One region of the Promicromonospora vindobonensis genome, then DNA from elsewhere that is predicted to be linked to it. Evidence: predicted binding sites of a transcription regulator. Region 1 holds the regulator's gene; the other holds the start of a gene.

Region 1 (7,454 bases):
GCGAAGTTGTCATGAGCCGGCCCCGCGGGGCCGATCCGCTCCTTATGCGGTAGGGATGCTGTGCGGTACTGGTGACGACACCTCATCCTATCGACCCGCCCGGGTACCGCCACGGCCTTTCCTGCGGTGCCCCTCCGGAACTGTAGGACGTTGCGACCACCCAGGTGACCCGCACGTCCGCCCCGTCAGGCGAAGCCGGGTAGCTCCCCGCCCGCGAGCAGGTGCGCGTGCACGTGGAACACGGTCTGTCCCGCCTTGGGCCCCGTGTTGAAGATCAGACGGTGCTGGCCGTCGCCGAGGTCGCTCGCGACGCCGTCGGCGAGCGCGACGACGCCCGCAAGCCCCTCGGGGTCCGACGCGGCGAACGCGGGCACGTCCGGGTAGTGCTCCTTCGGCACCACGAGCACGTGCACGGGCGCCTTGGGCGCGATGTCCCGGAACGCGATCGCCGTGTCCGACGACGCCACGACATCCGCGGGGATGTCCCCCGCCACGATCTTGCAGAAGAGGCAGTCAGGGCTGTCGGTACTCGTCATGTTCCGCAGGCTACCGGGGGCGCCCGCGACGCCGCTCCCGGGAGCGCCAGGGGTGGCCCGACCGGGGCTCCGACACGGTTGTCCGTACCGTTACGTAGTTCGTAATGCCTGGGTGAATGGGATGTGGGAGAGTTTGCCGCGTTCGATGGAGATTGGCGTACTGCGACACCATTTCATCGGTTGTCCACCCCGCGAATCTCGTCGTCGCCCGCACACCACACACTGCAGTAGTCACCTGGAGGTTCGCGTGGGTTGGTTCATCGCCCAATCGCTCGCATTCATCATCATCGCGGCCCTGATCGGTCTTGCGATCGGCATCTGGATCGGCTGGCTCGTCTGGGGCCGCCGCGCCAAGGGCAAGCACGCGGCGGAGAAGGCCGAGGCCGCCGCCCGCGCCGACGCCGTCGCGAGGTCGGCGTCGAGCGCCGGTACTGAGGCCGCCGGTACTGAAGGCACTGGTACTGAAGGCACTGGTACTGGGGCCACCGGTACGGAGGCCGCCCCCGCGGCGGACGGCGAGCCGGACAGCGCAACCGAGGACACCGGTGCCCAGCCCGTTCCCGCCCTCGCCTCGGCAGACGCCGGCACCACGCCCGGCACCACGCCCGACGCCACGCCCGACGCCACCCCTGACGCCACGTCAGGTTCTGACGCCGCAACGAGCGAGACGCCCGGTGCCGAGCTCGTCGCCGACACGGCCGCACCGGCCGCGGACAGCGGGTCTGGTCCGGACCCGGACGGTGCGACCGACGCCGAGGTCGCACAGGCCGAGGCCGAGGCCGCCGAGGCGGACGTCGTCGCAGAGGCCGAGGCTGTCGCACGGCGCGCCGCCGAGGCGGACGCGGCCGCCGCAGCGGACACCGGTACGACGGACCCTGCCGCAGCGGACTCCGCTGCGGCGGACTCCGGTGCGGTGCCTGCCGCGGAGGAGACAGAGGCCGCAGCGGCCGCAGAGTCGAAGGACACCGCCGACGCCCCCGACGACCTGCGGCGCATCGAGGGTGTCGGTCCCAAGATCGCCGCCGCGCTGGTCGCAGCGGGCTACCCGACCTACGCAAAGATCGCCGCCGCGACCGAGGACGAGCTGCGTGAGGCCGTCGCCGGGCAGGGCATCAAGTTCGCACCGTCGGCCGCGAGCTGGGCCGACCAGGCGCAGTACCTCGTGGACAGCGACGCGGACGGCCTGCAGGAGTACCAGGACTATCTCGTGGGCGGCCAGGAGCGACGCGGGAAGTTCTCGGAGAACGTCGACTACACCGACGTCGACGAGATCGAGGGCGCCGACGCCAAGGCCGCCGCGATCGCGGCGGACGAGGCAGCGGCCGCGGCCACGGCCGAGCCCGAGCCCGAGCCCGAGCCCGAGCCCCAGGATCTGCGCCGCATCGAGGGCATCGGCCCCAAGATCGACGCCACGCTCAAGGCCGCCGGCTACACGACGTACGCCAAGGTGGCGGGAGCGTCCGAGACCGAGCTGCGCGAGGCGCTCGCCACGGGCGGCATCAAGTTCGCCCCCGCCGCCGCGAGCTGGGCTGACCAGGCGCAGTACCTGGCGGACGGCGACGAGGACGGCCTGCGGGAGTACCAGGACTACCTGGTCGGCGGGCAGGACCGCGCCGCGAAGTTCAAGAAGGACGTCGACTACACCGACGTCGACGAGATCGACGGCGCCGACGCCAAGGCAGCAGCCATCACGGAGGACGAGGCGAAGGCGGCGGCCGCCGTCGACACCGGGTCCGCGGGGTCCGAGGCGAAGGCATGAACCTGAGGACGGTGCTCCCACCGGTCATCGTCGCGGTCCTCGGCCTGGGTGCACTCTCGGGCGTGCAGGACACGGGATTCCGCGAACGGATCGAGTCGGACCTGACGGAGCGCGCGCAGGGGGCCCTCTCCGCAGCCCGGCTCTACGGGGCGGACGTCAGGGTCACAGGTCGCGACGCTGACGTGACCGCACCGACCGCCGTGGAGGCGATCGAGGCCGCCGACGTCGTGAGCGGCGTCGAGGGCATCCGCGCGGCGGTGGCGTACGGGCCGGACGGCCCGGTGTCCGCGGACGCGGGCGAGACGGAGAGCTCGCTGTCGCAGAGCGCCCCGGCCCCGACGGCGGTCGTGGACGTCACCGACGCTGCGTCAGCGGAGGCGACGCCGGCGGACGAGCCGACCGAGCCGGCGTCGGACAGCGCGAGCGAGGACGCGGAGGCCGACGAGGCAGAGCGCCGTCCGACGCATCGGGAGCGGGAGCAGGCCCAGGAGGACCTGGTCGACATCCCGAACATCACGTTCGTCACGGACAGCGCGCGGCTGACCAGGGACGGCCGCCGGGTGGTGCGGGACGCCGCCGAGGTGCTCGAGGAGCACCAGGAGGTCGAGGTCCGCATCGAGGGTCACACCGACTCGCGCGGCTCCGAGGCGCACAACCGGCGGCTGAGCGAGCGCCGGGCCGACGAGGTGCTCGACCGGCTGGCGAAGCTCGGCGTCGACAGGGACCGGCTGACGTCGAAGGGGTTCGGCGAGAGCGAACCGCGCGTCGTCCCGCGAACCTTCGCGGACCTGGAGAAGAACCGCCGCGTGGAGTTCACGGTCCAGAACTGACCCCGCCCCGTTGAGTGCTGGATGTGTGTCGGCCGAGACGCCCTGACCGCACGGATACCCAGCACTCAACGAGGTGGGCGGGTCAGGACCAGCGGTTCAGGCGCACGCTCAGGAGGGCTATCGCCACCGGGCCGGCCGTCGAGGTGCGCAGCACGTGCGGGCCGAGGCGCGCGGTGACCGCGCCGGCCTCGGTCAGCAGGGCCACCTCGCCATCGGAGATCCCGCCCTCCGGGCCGACGACGACGAGCACCTCCCCTGCGTCGGGCAGCGGCACGGTCGCGAGGGCTGCCGTGGCCTCCTCGTGCAGCACGGCCACCGTCCCGCCCGCCGCGACCACCTCACGGGTCCTGGCGGCGAGCTGCTTGGTGCTCAGCGGTACCTCGACGCCGGGGATGCGGCACCGGCGGGCCTGCTTGGTCGCGGCCCGCACGGTACTGACCCAGCGCGCCCGCGACTTCGCGGCCCGGTCACCGCGCCACACGACGACGGACCGTTCCGCCTGCCACGGGATGATCGCGTCCGTGCCGACCTCGGTGGCGGCCTCGATGGCCATCTCGTCCCGGTCGCCCTTGGCGAGGGCCTGGACGAGCGTCACGACGACGTCGGGCACCGGCTCGACGTCGACCTCGTCGACCCGCAGGTGCACCTCGGCACCGTTCACCGACTCGACGACGGTCCGCAGGCGCACCCCGGCGCCGTCGACCACGTCGATCCGCTCGCCGGGGCCTCGCCGCTGGACCACACCGGCGTGCCGGCCCTCCGCGCCGTCGAGCACGTAGACGGAACCAGGGACGTACTCGGACAGCGGATGGGCGGTGGACGCCTCCGCGAGAAAGACTGGCGCGCTCATGGGTGGGCGGTCAGCGCCCGCTCAGCTTGTCGCGCAGCCGCGAGAACACACCGCCGTGGACCGAGGCGAGCCGCGACTCCGGCCGCTCCTCGCCGCGCAGGACGGCGAGCTGCTGCAGCAGTGCCGTCTGCTCCTCGTCCAGCGCCGTGGGCACCTGGACCTCGATGTGCACGTTGAGATCACCCCGCCCCGTCGAGTGCAGGTGGCCCACGCCGAGACCCTTGATGGTCATGACCTGTCCCGGCTGCGTGCCGGGGCGCAGGTCGATCTCCTGGAGGCCGTCCAGCGTGTCGAGCTCGAGCACGGTGCCGAGCGCTGCCGCCGTCATCGGCACCTGGAGGGTGCAGTGCAGCTCGTCGCCGCGCCGCACGAACGTGTCGTGCGCGCGCTCCCGGATCTCGACGTACAGGTCGCCGGCGGGGCCGCCGCCCGGGCCCACCTCGCCCTGCGCGGAGAGCTTGATGCGCGTCCCCGTGTCGACACCGGCCGGCACGTTCACCGAGACGGTCCGGCGCGAGCGCACCCGGCCCTCGCCGGAGCAGTCGGTGCAGGGCTCGGGGATCACGGTGCCGAAGCCGCCGCAGGCGGAGCACGGCTGGTTCGTCATGACCTGGCCGAGGAACGAGCGGGCCACCCGCTGCACTGAGCCACGGCCGTGGCAGACGTCGCAGGTGCGCGCCGAGGTACCCGGCCGCGCGCCGTCGCCGCCACAGGTGTTGCACGCCACCGCCGTGTCGACCTGGATCTCACGCTTCGCGCCGAAGACCGCCTCGGCCAGCTCGAGGTCGAGGCGCACGAGCGCGTCGTTGCCGCGCCGGGCGCGGGGCACCGGCCCGGCAGGCTGCCCGCCGCCGAAGAAGGTCTCGAAGATGTCCTGGAAACCGAACCCGGCCCCGAACCCGCCGCCCGCACCGCCGCCCGGCGAGGTGGGGTCGACCCCCATGTCGTACTGCTGGCGCTTGTCGGCGTTGGACAGCACCTCATAGGCGCGCGCCACGTCCTTGAACCGGTCCTCGCCTACGTCTCCTGCCACGTCGGGGTGCAGCTCGCGGGCCAGCTTGCGGTATGCCTTCTTGATCTGCTCGGGCGAGGCGTCGCGCGGAACACCGAGAATCTCGTAGTAGTCGGTCACAGGTCTCTCTTTGTGGGGAGGTTTGTGGAAGGTGGGGAGGTCAGCTGGGCAGCACTCGGGACAGGTAGCGCGCCACGGCGCGTACCGCTGCGATGGTGCCCGGATAATCCATCCGGGTGGGGCCGATCGAGCTCAGGATCGCGACGGTGTCGCCGTCGGACGACCCGTAGCCGGACGTGACCACCGAGGTCTCCGACAGGCCCGCCAACCGGTTCTCGTGGCCGATGCTCACGGCCACCCCGGCGTCGTCGGTCATGTCGGTGAGGAGACCGAGCAGGACCACCTGCTCCTCGAGCGCCTCGAGCACGGGACGCAGGCCCTGTTCGAACCGCATGCTCGACCGGGCCAGGTTGGCCTGACCGGTCAGCACTATGCGTTCCTCGCTCTCCTCGCCGAGCGCGGCCGTCACGACCTCGGCCACGGCCGTGGCCAGCGCCCGGTGCTCGTCCGGCATCGCCTCGGTGACCCGCTCGAAAGCGGTGCCGATCTCGGTGAGCCGGTGGCCGGCGGCCGCGGCGTTGAACCGCGCGCGCAGCTCGCCGAGCGTCCCGTCGTCCATCCCGACCGGCACGTCGAGGAAGCGCTGCTCCACCCGCCCCGTGTCCGTGATGACGACGACGAGGAGCCGCCCCTCCGCTGTGGGCACCAGCTCGAGGTGCCGCAGCCCGGAACGGCGCAGCGACGGATACTGCACGACGGCGACCTGCCCGGTCAGCTGTGCGATGAGCCGCCCGGCCCGTGCGACGACGTCGTCCAGGTCGACGGCCTCGGACAGGAATGTCTCGATGGCACGCTTCTGGGGCACGGTCAACGGCCGCACCTCGGCGAGCTGGTCCACGAACAGGCGGTAGCCCTTGTCCGTGGGGATGCGACCGGCCGAGGTGTGCGGCTGGGCGATGAGCCCGGCCTCCTCGAGCGCCGCCATGTCGTTGCGCACGGTGGCCGGAGAGACACCGAGCCGGTGGCGTTCCGTGAGTATGCGGGATCCGACGGGCTCCCGTGTCCGGACATAGTCCTCCACGATCGCTCGCAAGACATCGAGCCTGCGTTCCTCGCTCACCGCGCTCACCTCCGTCCCAGGTAGAACGTCCGGGACGTACGCCCGGGTTCCGGCCCGCTCTCCAGCACTCTCGCCAACCGAGTGCCAATCCTACGCGGCACAGGCCAGGGGCCAAGTCCCCGACCCGCCAACGGACTGCAAGGTCTGCGTCAGATGCGCAGGTCACCCGCCTGACCGGCCCTGCTGAACCGTTCGCGCGGGGCGTATAGGGCGATGACTTAGCCGCGCCCGGCCGGCCCGGCACAACCGGCCCGCAAGTTGCGGCGACCGACCGATCCGGAAGGGCTACCTCAGCGACGAACCTGGAATCACCGCCGGCGAGGGACCGGCTCCGACCAGGAGGAACCACCATGTTCGGCTTTTCCGACTACGCCGAGTACCGCAGGAACGAGCAGGAGATCGACCGCCGGGCAGAGCAGACGCGCGTGGCACGCGAGCACGCCGCCCGTCAGCAGGCGGCCGCACAGCGCTCCGCCGAGCACACCGCCCGGCGGAGCGCCAGGGCCACGGACACCGACCAGGCCCGCCCGCGCGTCGCCTGACGCACCGGCGCCCACCCGTGCAGGACGACCATGACCAGCAGCGATGACCAGCGGACCGCCGAGAGGACCGGCATGGGACGATGACCCCATGCCGGTTCCGCGCGCCCGCCTGGTGGGTAGAGCCCGTGAGCTCAGCGAGCTCGAGGCCGCACTCGACGACGTCCGCTCGCGGGCCAACCGCACCATCGTGATCGCAGGCGAGGCCGGGATCGGCAAGACCCGCCTCCTCGACGAGCTCACCTCGCGCGCCGACGGCGTCACGGTCCTCTCCGGTCAGTGCGCCGACTCCGGCTCCGGACCCGTCCCCTACGCCGCCCTCGCCGGCCTGCTGCACGGGATCGTGCGGGCGATCGGACCCGAGGCCGCCGTCGCGGCAGCCGGACCAGCCGCGGACGCGCTGTCCGCCGTCGCACCCCAGCTCGTCACACCGGCACGGGGCGCGGGGACCGACCGTATCCCCGAGGTCTTCGCCGACCTGCTCACCACGTTCGCCGCCGAACGACCGGTCGCCGTGATCATGGAGGACCTCCACTGGGCCGACGACATCACCCGCGCCGTCGCCCTCCGCCTCGCCCGCACCGCGCCCCCTGGCCTCCTCCTGCTGCTCACCTACCGCAGCGACGACGTCGGCCGCGCGCACCCCCTGCGCGTCGTCATGGCAGAGCTCGACCGGGCCCGGCTCACGACCCGCCTCGACCTGGGCCGGCTGGGCGAGCAAGAGGTCCGGGAGATGGCGCAGGACCTG
Region 2 (7,454 bases), 1.1 Mb from region 1:
TTCCGGTACCCAGCAGGAGCCCGGTCATCACCAACGGGTAGGCGTTGATGATCCAGAGGCTCTCCGACCAGCTCGCGTCGAGCTCGCGGGTGAGGGTGGGCAACGCCGTGTAGAGGATCGAGTTGTCCAGGGTGATCAACAGCAGGCCCGTGCCAACGGTCACCAGGAGCGTCCAGCGCCGTCGAGGGCTGAGCAGCGGCGTGCGCGTGCTGAGCGGAGGGCTGATCGTCATGAGGATAACTGTACTATCTAGAAGGTTAAGTTACCCGTCGAGACGAACGTTTCCGACGGGAGGGAGCGCCCGGGCGCGAGCACCGGGTTTCACCTCCGAAAGTCTAGGGCGGGACGAGGCGTTACGCCCGCGGCCACGTCTGCGGCGTCGGCCACTTCGGGGAGCGGCCGTCCCCGCTGGAGGTGCCGGTCAGCCGGCGCTTGACCCACGGGCCGACGTGCTGGCGCATCCAGACCGCGTTGGCGCGCGCCGCGTCGCGGAAGGCCGCCGGAGGAGCGGCGTCGAGCGGGCTGTCATAGGCGGCGTCGTCCGGTTCGAGGCCGAGCGCGACGAGGGCTGCGTTCGCGACCCGCTGGTGCCCCTCCGGGGTGAGGTGGATGCGGTCGTCGGACCAGAGACGCAGGTCGGACAGCGACCGCATGCCCCACAGGTCGAGGACGTGGGCACCGGTGCGCCGGGCGATGGACCAGAGGTTCGCGTTGAAGATGGCCGTGCGGCCGTTGGTCCAGCTCAGTGCCGCGCCGGCTTTGAAACCGGTGCCCATCAGGACGTCCGCGCCGGACGCCCGGAGGGCGACGACTGCCTCCTCCAGCGCGGCGGAGATCGCCTCGACGTCGGCCGAGGCGCGCAGGATGTCGTTGCCGCCGGCGACCAGCGAGACGAGGTCCGGCTGGGCGTCGATGGTGACCTCGAGCTGTTCGGCGATGACCGGTCGCAGCTTGCGGCCGCGGATCGCGAGGTTCGCGTACTCGAGCGGCGCCTCACCCGCTGCGATGCGGCGTGCCGAGAGCACGGCGGCGAGGTTGTCGGCCCAGCCGCGCTGGACGTCGGGGGCGTCGGGGTACGGGTCCCACAGGCCCTCCGTGAAGGAGTCGCCCATCGCGATGTACCGGGCCCAGGGGACAGGCACGGTCGCGGGGAGGTCGGTGGTGTGGCCTTCCGGGTCTGGGGTTGTCGTGGTCACGGCACTCATTCTCCCGCCTGCTCGGGTGGGCTCGCTGGCTCGGGACTGTGACGGGCAGCACAAACTGGCAGTGTCGGAGGCTGCCGGTAACCTCCTGCACGTGGAGACCACCGTGAACCCGACACCCCCAGTCGACACCGACGCCGCCTCCGGCCCGCCTCCGTTGGCGCAGGTCGTCGCGCCGGACTGGGCGGAAGCGCTGGCGGACGTCGAGCCGCGCATCCATGCGATGGGCGACTTCCTGCGTGCGGAGGTCGCCCAGGGGCGCACCTACGTCCCAGCGGGTGAGAACGTGCTCGCGGCGTTCAAGCGGCCGCTCGCGGACGTGCGGGTACTCATCGTGGGCCAGGACCCGTACCCGACGCCGGGTCACGCCATGGGCCTGTCCTTCTCCGTCCAGCCGGACGTGCGGCCCGTCCCGCGGTCGCTGGTCAACATCTACAAGGAGATGCAGGACGACCTCGGTGTCCCGCTCCCGTCGAACGGTGACCTGCGCCCCTGGGCCGACCAGGGGGTCATGCTGCTCAACCGGACGCTCACGTGCCGGCCGGGCTCGTCCGACTCGCACGCGGGCAAGGGGTGGGAGGAGATCACCGAGGCGGCGATCCGGGCGCTGGTGGCGCGGGGCGGCCCCCTCGTGGCGATCCTGTGGGGCGCCAAGGCGCGCAACCTGAAGGCCTGGCTCGGCGACGTGCCGGTCGTCGAGAGCGCGCACCCGTCGCCGCTGTCGGCGCGCAACGGCTTCTTCGGCTCGAAGCCTTTCTCGCGGGCCAACGCACTGCTCGAGCAGCAGGGCGCGCAGCCGGTCGACTGGCGGCTCCCGTAGGGCCGACCGCCTCGAGGGACCATTTTTCGGCGTCGCGAGCGGGATCGGCGTGTTGACACTGTGAAAGGGCAAGGGTGAAGAACAGCCACGTACTCCGGGCTGATGGTGGCCAGCTGAGCGAGACGCTGGTTTCCGTCGCCGACACCCCGGTTGCCGAGGGGCCCGAGCGCAAGCTCTCCGACCGTGACCGGGAGATTCTCGCGTTCGAGCGCCGATGGTGGAAGTACGCGGGCGCCAAAGAGGAAGCCGCGCGGGAACTCTTCGATCTGACCGCCACGCGTTATTACCAGGTGTTGAATGCGCTGATCGACACTCCGGCGGCCCTCGAGCATGACCCGATGCTGGTCAAGCGGCTGCGCAGGCTCCGATCGACGCGTCAGCAGACGCGTTCCGCGCGCCGTTTGGCGGATGAGAACCGCTGAGAACCACTGAGCGGGCACCGATCCGTCACAACGACCCGCTACTCTCTCTGCCGTGACGAAGAGTGGCTACCCCTACCCGCCCGACGAGTTCGACGTCGCTGTCCCCGGGGGCGCACCCGTGGGTGTGCACCGTGCGCCGCGTAGCGGTTGGAGCTCCGCCTGGCCGTTCCTGTTGGTCGCCGTAGTCTGCGCCGCCGTGGCGTGGGGCGGCATCACGCTGCTGTCCGGAGGTGACGACCCTGCAGAGGCGCAGGGCGGCGCGTCGTCCTCGGCGTCGGCGTCGGCTTCGGCGGGTCCGTCGGAAGAGGCCTCCGGTGAGGCGTCGAGCCCGCCGTCGGGTGAGCCCTCGGCTACTGCGAGCGAGCCGGCGACGACGGAGTACCCGGGTGACCCGGCCGCGGCAGACATGGCAGCCGTGATCGGCGTCTACAACGACTCGGGTGAGGGTGGCGTGGCTGCAGCGATCGCTACGAACCTCGCCAGCGCAGGCTTCACCGGCACGATCAACGCCGGCAACGCAGGGGACCCGAATGCTCCGGCCCCGGGCGCCTTCGCCGAGAACACCGTCCTGTACGGCCCGGAGCGGGGTGACACGGCGTCGGCGGTCGCGCAGGCGCTCGACATCCCCGCCGCGAACGTGCAGGAGTCTGCCGAGGTCGGCGCGCACCCGACCGAGGCCATCCAGGTCTTCATGGCGACTCCGCCCGCCGGCTGATCGAGCCTGACGTTTCGCGAGCCCCTCGGGGCAGCCCGGGCGTGCGTGACCGAGAGTCGATGGCAGTGCTGGCGTCGGCTTTCGGTCAACGTTCGGGCGGCACCCGTCGAGGGCAGTCTGTGGACGAAATGTCCACCGGTTCCGTACCACCATGCTGATATTTACCTGCCCGGCCCCCCGTGCAGGCCTCTGACCTGCACGTTCGCCTTCCGCTGAATGCCTCATACCGGACATAGAGGCTTCCCTGGTGTGAGCCGGACCACTAGGCTCGAACCACCACGGGTCGACCGAGTGTCCCGTGCAGAGGTACAAGGAGAACTACGCATGGCCCAGGGCACCGTCAAGTGGTTCAACGCCGAGAAGGGGTATGGCTTCATCACCCCCGACGCCGGCGGCCAGGACCTTTTTGTTCACTACAGCGCGATCCAGACCGACGGCTACCGGTCCCTCGACGAGGGGCAGCCGGTCGAATACGAGGTGGGGCAAGGACAGAAGGGTCCGCAGGCTGAGCAGGTTCGTCCAGCCTGACATCGATGGGACGACGGGCGGGAAGGGCCCGCCCGTCGCCCGCCCCCCAAGGATGCCGGGACCCAGACCCTGGCGTCCGCCCCGGACGGTCGACGAGGACCTCCGCGCACGATGTCGGGCGATGGTGCCCGACGCTGCGAGCAGCCGCCCCGTACCGCGGCTGCTCGTTCCAGCTGCCGGCCGCGGCCCCGCCGTCGGCCGTTTGTCACAGGACCGTGATTCGATGGGGGAGTGACCCTGCTCGACGCGGTGGTGGTGGGCTCAGGACCCAACGGCCTGGCGGCCGCGGTGACTCTCGCGCGCGCCGGCCTGGGCGTCCGCGTGCTGGAGGCCCAGCCGACGGTCGGAGGCGGCGCGCGCACCGTCGCGATCCCTGAGCTGGCCGACGACATGCTGTTCGACCTCTGCTCCGCCGTGCACCCGCTGGCCTGGGCATCGCCGTTCTTCCGGGCCTTCGACCTCCCCGCGCACGGTGTCGAGCTGGTCGCGCCGGACGTCGCCTACGCCCAGCCGCTCGACGGCGACCGGGCAGGCCTGGCCTATCGCGACCTCGCTCGGACGGCTGAGCGGCTGGGGCCCGACGGCGACGCCTGGCAGGACCTGCTCGGCCCGCTCGCCGCGGACTGGCACCAGGTGACGGCGCTCGCCCTGAGCGACAAGCGGACCCCGCGCGGCGTGCTGGACGGGTTGCCGCGCTCCGGTGAGCGGGGGGCGACGGCGTCGGGACTCGCCTCGATGATCCGGCCCGGCCTGCGGTTCGGCGCAGCCCTCCTCGAGCAGGGCGGCCCTCGCTGGGACCGGCGGTTCCTCACCGACGAGGCAAAGGCCCTGCTCACCGGGGTCGCGGCGCACGGCATCACGCCGCTCCCCTCGCTCGCGGGCGCGGGCACGGCCCTGCTCCTCGCGGCACTCGCGCATACCGACGGGGGCTGGGCGGTCCCCCTCGGTGGCTCCCAGGTCATCACCGATGCGATGGTCCGGGACCTGGAGGCGCACGGGGGCGCCGTCGAGACCGGCCGCCGGGTCGAGAGCTGGTCGGACCTGCCGCCGGCCCGTGCCGTCCTCTTCGACACGACGCCCCGCACCCTCCTCCGGATCGCGGGGGACCGGATCCGTCCGGCGCGCCGCGCGGCCCTGGGCAGGTTCCGGTACGGGAACGCGGCGGCCAAGGTCGACTTCGTCCTCGACGGTCCGGTCCCGTGGCGGGTCGCCGACGTCGGGCGCGCCTCGACCGTGCACGTCGGCGGGACGCGCGCCGAGATGGTGATCGCGGAGGACGCCGTCGCGCACGGGCTGCATGCCGAACGGCCGGTCGTGCTGGTCAGTGACCCGACCGTCGCCGACCTGAGCCGGCTGCGCGGGACGCGGAGACCCCTGTGGGCCTACGCGCACGTCCCGGCCGGCTCGACCGAGGACGTCACCGAGTCGGTCACCCGGCAGATCGAACGGTTTGCTCCCGGGTTCCGCGACGTCGTCGTCGGCTCGCGGTGCATCCCCGCGGCGCAGATGGAGCTCCACAACGAGAACTACCCCGGGGGCGACATCTCCGCCGGGGCGGCGACCATGTGGCAGATGATCGCGCGCCCCACCGCGGCGCCCGACCCCTACCAGATCGCTGAGGGCGTATACCTCTGCTCGGCGTCGGCCCCGCCCGGTCCGGGCGTGCACGGCATGGGCGGCTGGCACGCCGCCCGCCGCGCGCTGCTGCGGGACTTCGACGTGCGGCACGCCCACGGCCTGGCGGCAGGATAGGTCCGCGCAGGGTTTCGCCGGCAGTTCGCCGGCAGGGGACGCGCCTTGCACTCTCATGGTCCGAGTGCCAATAATGTCTTAGCACTCTCCGTTCGAGAGTGACAGCAGGGTCGAATGGTGAGGCCTCCTGTCGCGGCGAGACATGATCGTCGTCGGCGGTAGGCCGTCCGTCGCGGGCACCGGCCGGCCTGGACAAGCCACCAGCGGAGGATTCATCCCCATGGCCAAGATCATCGCTTTCGACGAGGAAGCTCGTCGGAGCATGGAGCGCGGGCTCAACCAGCTCGCCGACACGGTGAAGGTCACGCTCGGCCCGAAGGGCCGGAACGTCGTTCTTGACAAGAAGTGGGGCGCCCCCACGATCACGAACGACGGCGTCTCCATCGCCAAGGAGATCGACCTCGACGACCCGTACGAGCGGATCGGCGCGGAGCTCGTCAAGGAGGTCGCCAAGAAGACGGACGACGTCGCGGGTGACGGCACCACCACCGCCACCGTGCTCGCCCAGGCGCTCGTCAAGGAGGGCCTGCGTGTCGTTGCCGCCGGTGCCAACCCGATCGCCATCAAGCGTGGCATCGAGAAGGCCACCGAGGCCGTCACCGAGCAGCTGCTGAACGCTGCCAAGGAGATCGAGACCAAGGAAGAGATCGCCGCCACGGCCGCGATCTCCGCCGGTGACCCGGCGATCGGCGAGCTCATCGCCGAGGCCCTCGACAAGGTGGGCAAGGAAGGCGTCATCACCGTCGAGGAGTCGAACACCTTCGGCCTCGAGCTCGAGCTCACCGAGGGCATGCGCTTCGACAAGGGCTTCCTCGCCCGCTACTTCGAGACGGACCCCGAGCGCCAGGAAGCCGTGCTCGAGGACCCGTACGTCCTGATCGTCGAGTCGAAGATCTCGAACGTCAAGGACATGCTGCCGCTGCTCGACCAGGTCATGAAGTCGGGCAAGTCGCTCCTCATCATCGCCGAGGACGTCGAGGGCGAAGCCCTGGCGACCCTGGTGCTGAACAAGATCCGTGGCACGTTCAAGTCCGTCGCCGTCAAGGCACCGGGCTTCGGCGACCGCCGCAAGGCCATGCTCCAGGACATCGCGATCCTCACCGGCGGCCAGGTCATCACCGAGACGGTGGGCCTCAAGCTGGAGAACGCGACGCTCGAGGAGCTCGGCCAGGCGCGCAAGGTCGTCGTCACCAAGGACGAGACCACGATCGTCGAGGGTGCCGGCGACGCCGACCTCATCGCCGGTCGCGTGAACCAGATCCGCAGCGAGATCGACAAGTCCGACTCGGACTACGACCGCGAGAAGCTGCAGGAGCGCCTCGCCAAGCTGGCCGGTGGCGTCGCCGTCATCAAGGCCGGCGCGGCCACCGAGGTGGAGCTCAAGGAGCGCAAGCACCGCATCGAGGACGCCGTTCGCAACGCGAAGGCTGCCGTCGAGGAGGGCATCGTCGCCGGTGGTGGCGTGGCCCTCATCCAGGCCGGTGCCATCGCGTTCGCCAAGCTCGAGCTCGAGGGCGACGAGGCCATCGGCGCGCAGATCGTGCGTGCCGCCATCGACGCCCCGCTCAAGCAGATCGCCATGAACGCCGGCCTCGAGGGCGGCGTCGTGGCGGAGAAGGTGCGCAACCTCCCCTCCGGTCACGGCCTGAACGCCGCGACCGGTGTGTACGAGGACCTGCTCGCCGCGGGCGTGAACGACCCGGTCAAGGTGACGCGTTCCGCGCTGCAGAACGCCTCGTCGATCGCCGCGCTGTTCCTCACCACCGAGGCCGTCGTCGCCGACAAGCCCGAGCCCGCGGGCTCCCAGGGTGGCGGCGACCCGACCGGTGGCATGGGCGGCATGGACTTCTGATATGTAGGGCGGTCCTGTCAAGGGCAGGTTGGAACCGTCGGCCGGGCTGGGTGCCTGGTCGGCGGTTCCTTCCTTGTTCCTGGGCCGGTGCCCGCGAAGTGGGTGGCGTGTCTGTTCGACGCGGTGTCGAGTCTGATATGCGCGGGTTGGTTCCGCATGACGG

What was found. Region 1 encodes HrcA, which represses chaperone genes, less so after heat shock. Its sites were predicted from a motif close to TTNGCACTCGNNNNNNNCGAGTGCNAA; they were not measured.
Region 2: a site for HrcA is predicted at 5,484-5,510, ahead of groL (chaperonin GroEL). Genes of this name have one in related genera too.

What each region holds. Positions count from the first base shown of each region.
Region 1 is NZ_JBHUOG010000001.1:799,419-806,872, forward strand. Features, by position in the region: gene ACFS27_RS03820 (PhoH family protein) at 1-13, opposite strand, end outside; gene ACFS27_RS03825 (histidine triad nucleotide-binding protein) at 186-536, opposite strand; gene ACFS27_RS03830 (helix-hairpin-helix domain-containing protein) at 784-2,295, shown strand; gene ACFS27_RS03835 (OmpA family protein) at 2,292-3,125, shown strand; gene ACFS27_RS03840 (16S rRNA (uracil(1498)-N(3))-methyltransferase) at 3,208-3,975, opposite strand; gene dnaJ (molecular chaperone DnaJ) at 3,986-5,107, opposite strand; gene hrcA (heat-inducible transcriptional repressor HrcA) at 5,148-6,167, opposite strand; gene ACFS27_RS03855 (hypothetical protein) at 6,518-6,709, shown strand; gene ACFS27_RS03860 (helix-turn-helix transcriptional regulator) at 6,798-7,454, shown strand, end outside.
Region 2 is NZ_JBHUOG010000001.1:1,855,501-1,862,954, reverse strand. Features, by position in the region: gene ACFS27_RS08400 (MFS transporter) at 1-232, opposite strand, end outside; gene ACFS27_RS08395 (SGNH/GDSL hydrolase family protein) at 354-1,112, opposite strand; gene ACFS27_RS08390 (uracil-DNA glycosylase) at 1,360-2,022, shown strand; gene ACFS27_RS08385 (DUF3263 domain-containing protein) at 2,136-2,444, shown strand; gene ACFS27_RS08380 (LytR C-terminal domain-containing protein) at 2,497-3,159, shown strand; gene ACFS27_RS08375 (cold-shock protein) at 3,484-3,687, shown strand; gene ACFS27_RS08370 (phytoene desaturase family protein) at 3,919-5,439, shown strand; gene groL (chaperonin GroEL) at 5,660-7,291, shown strand.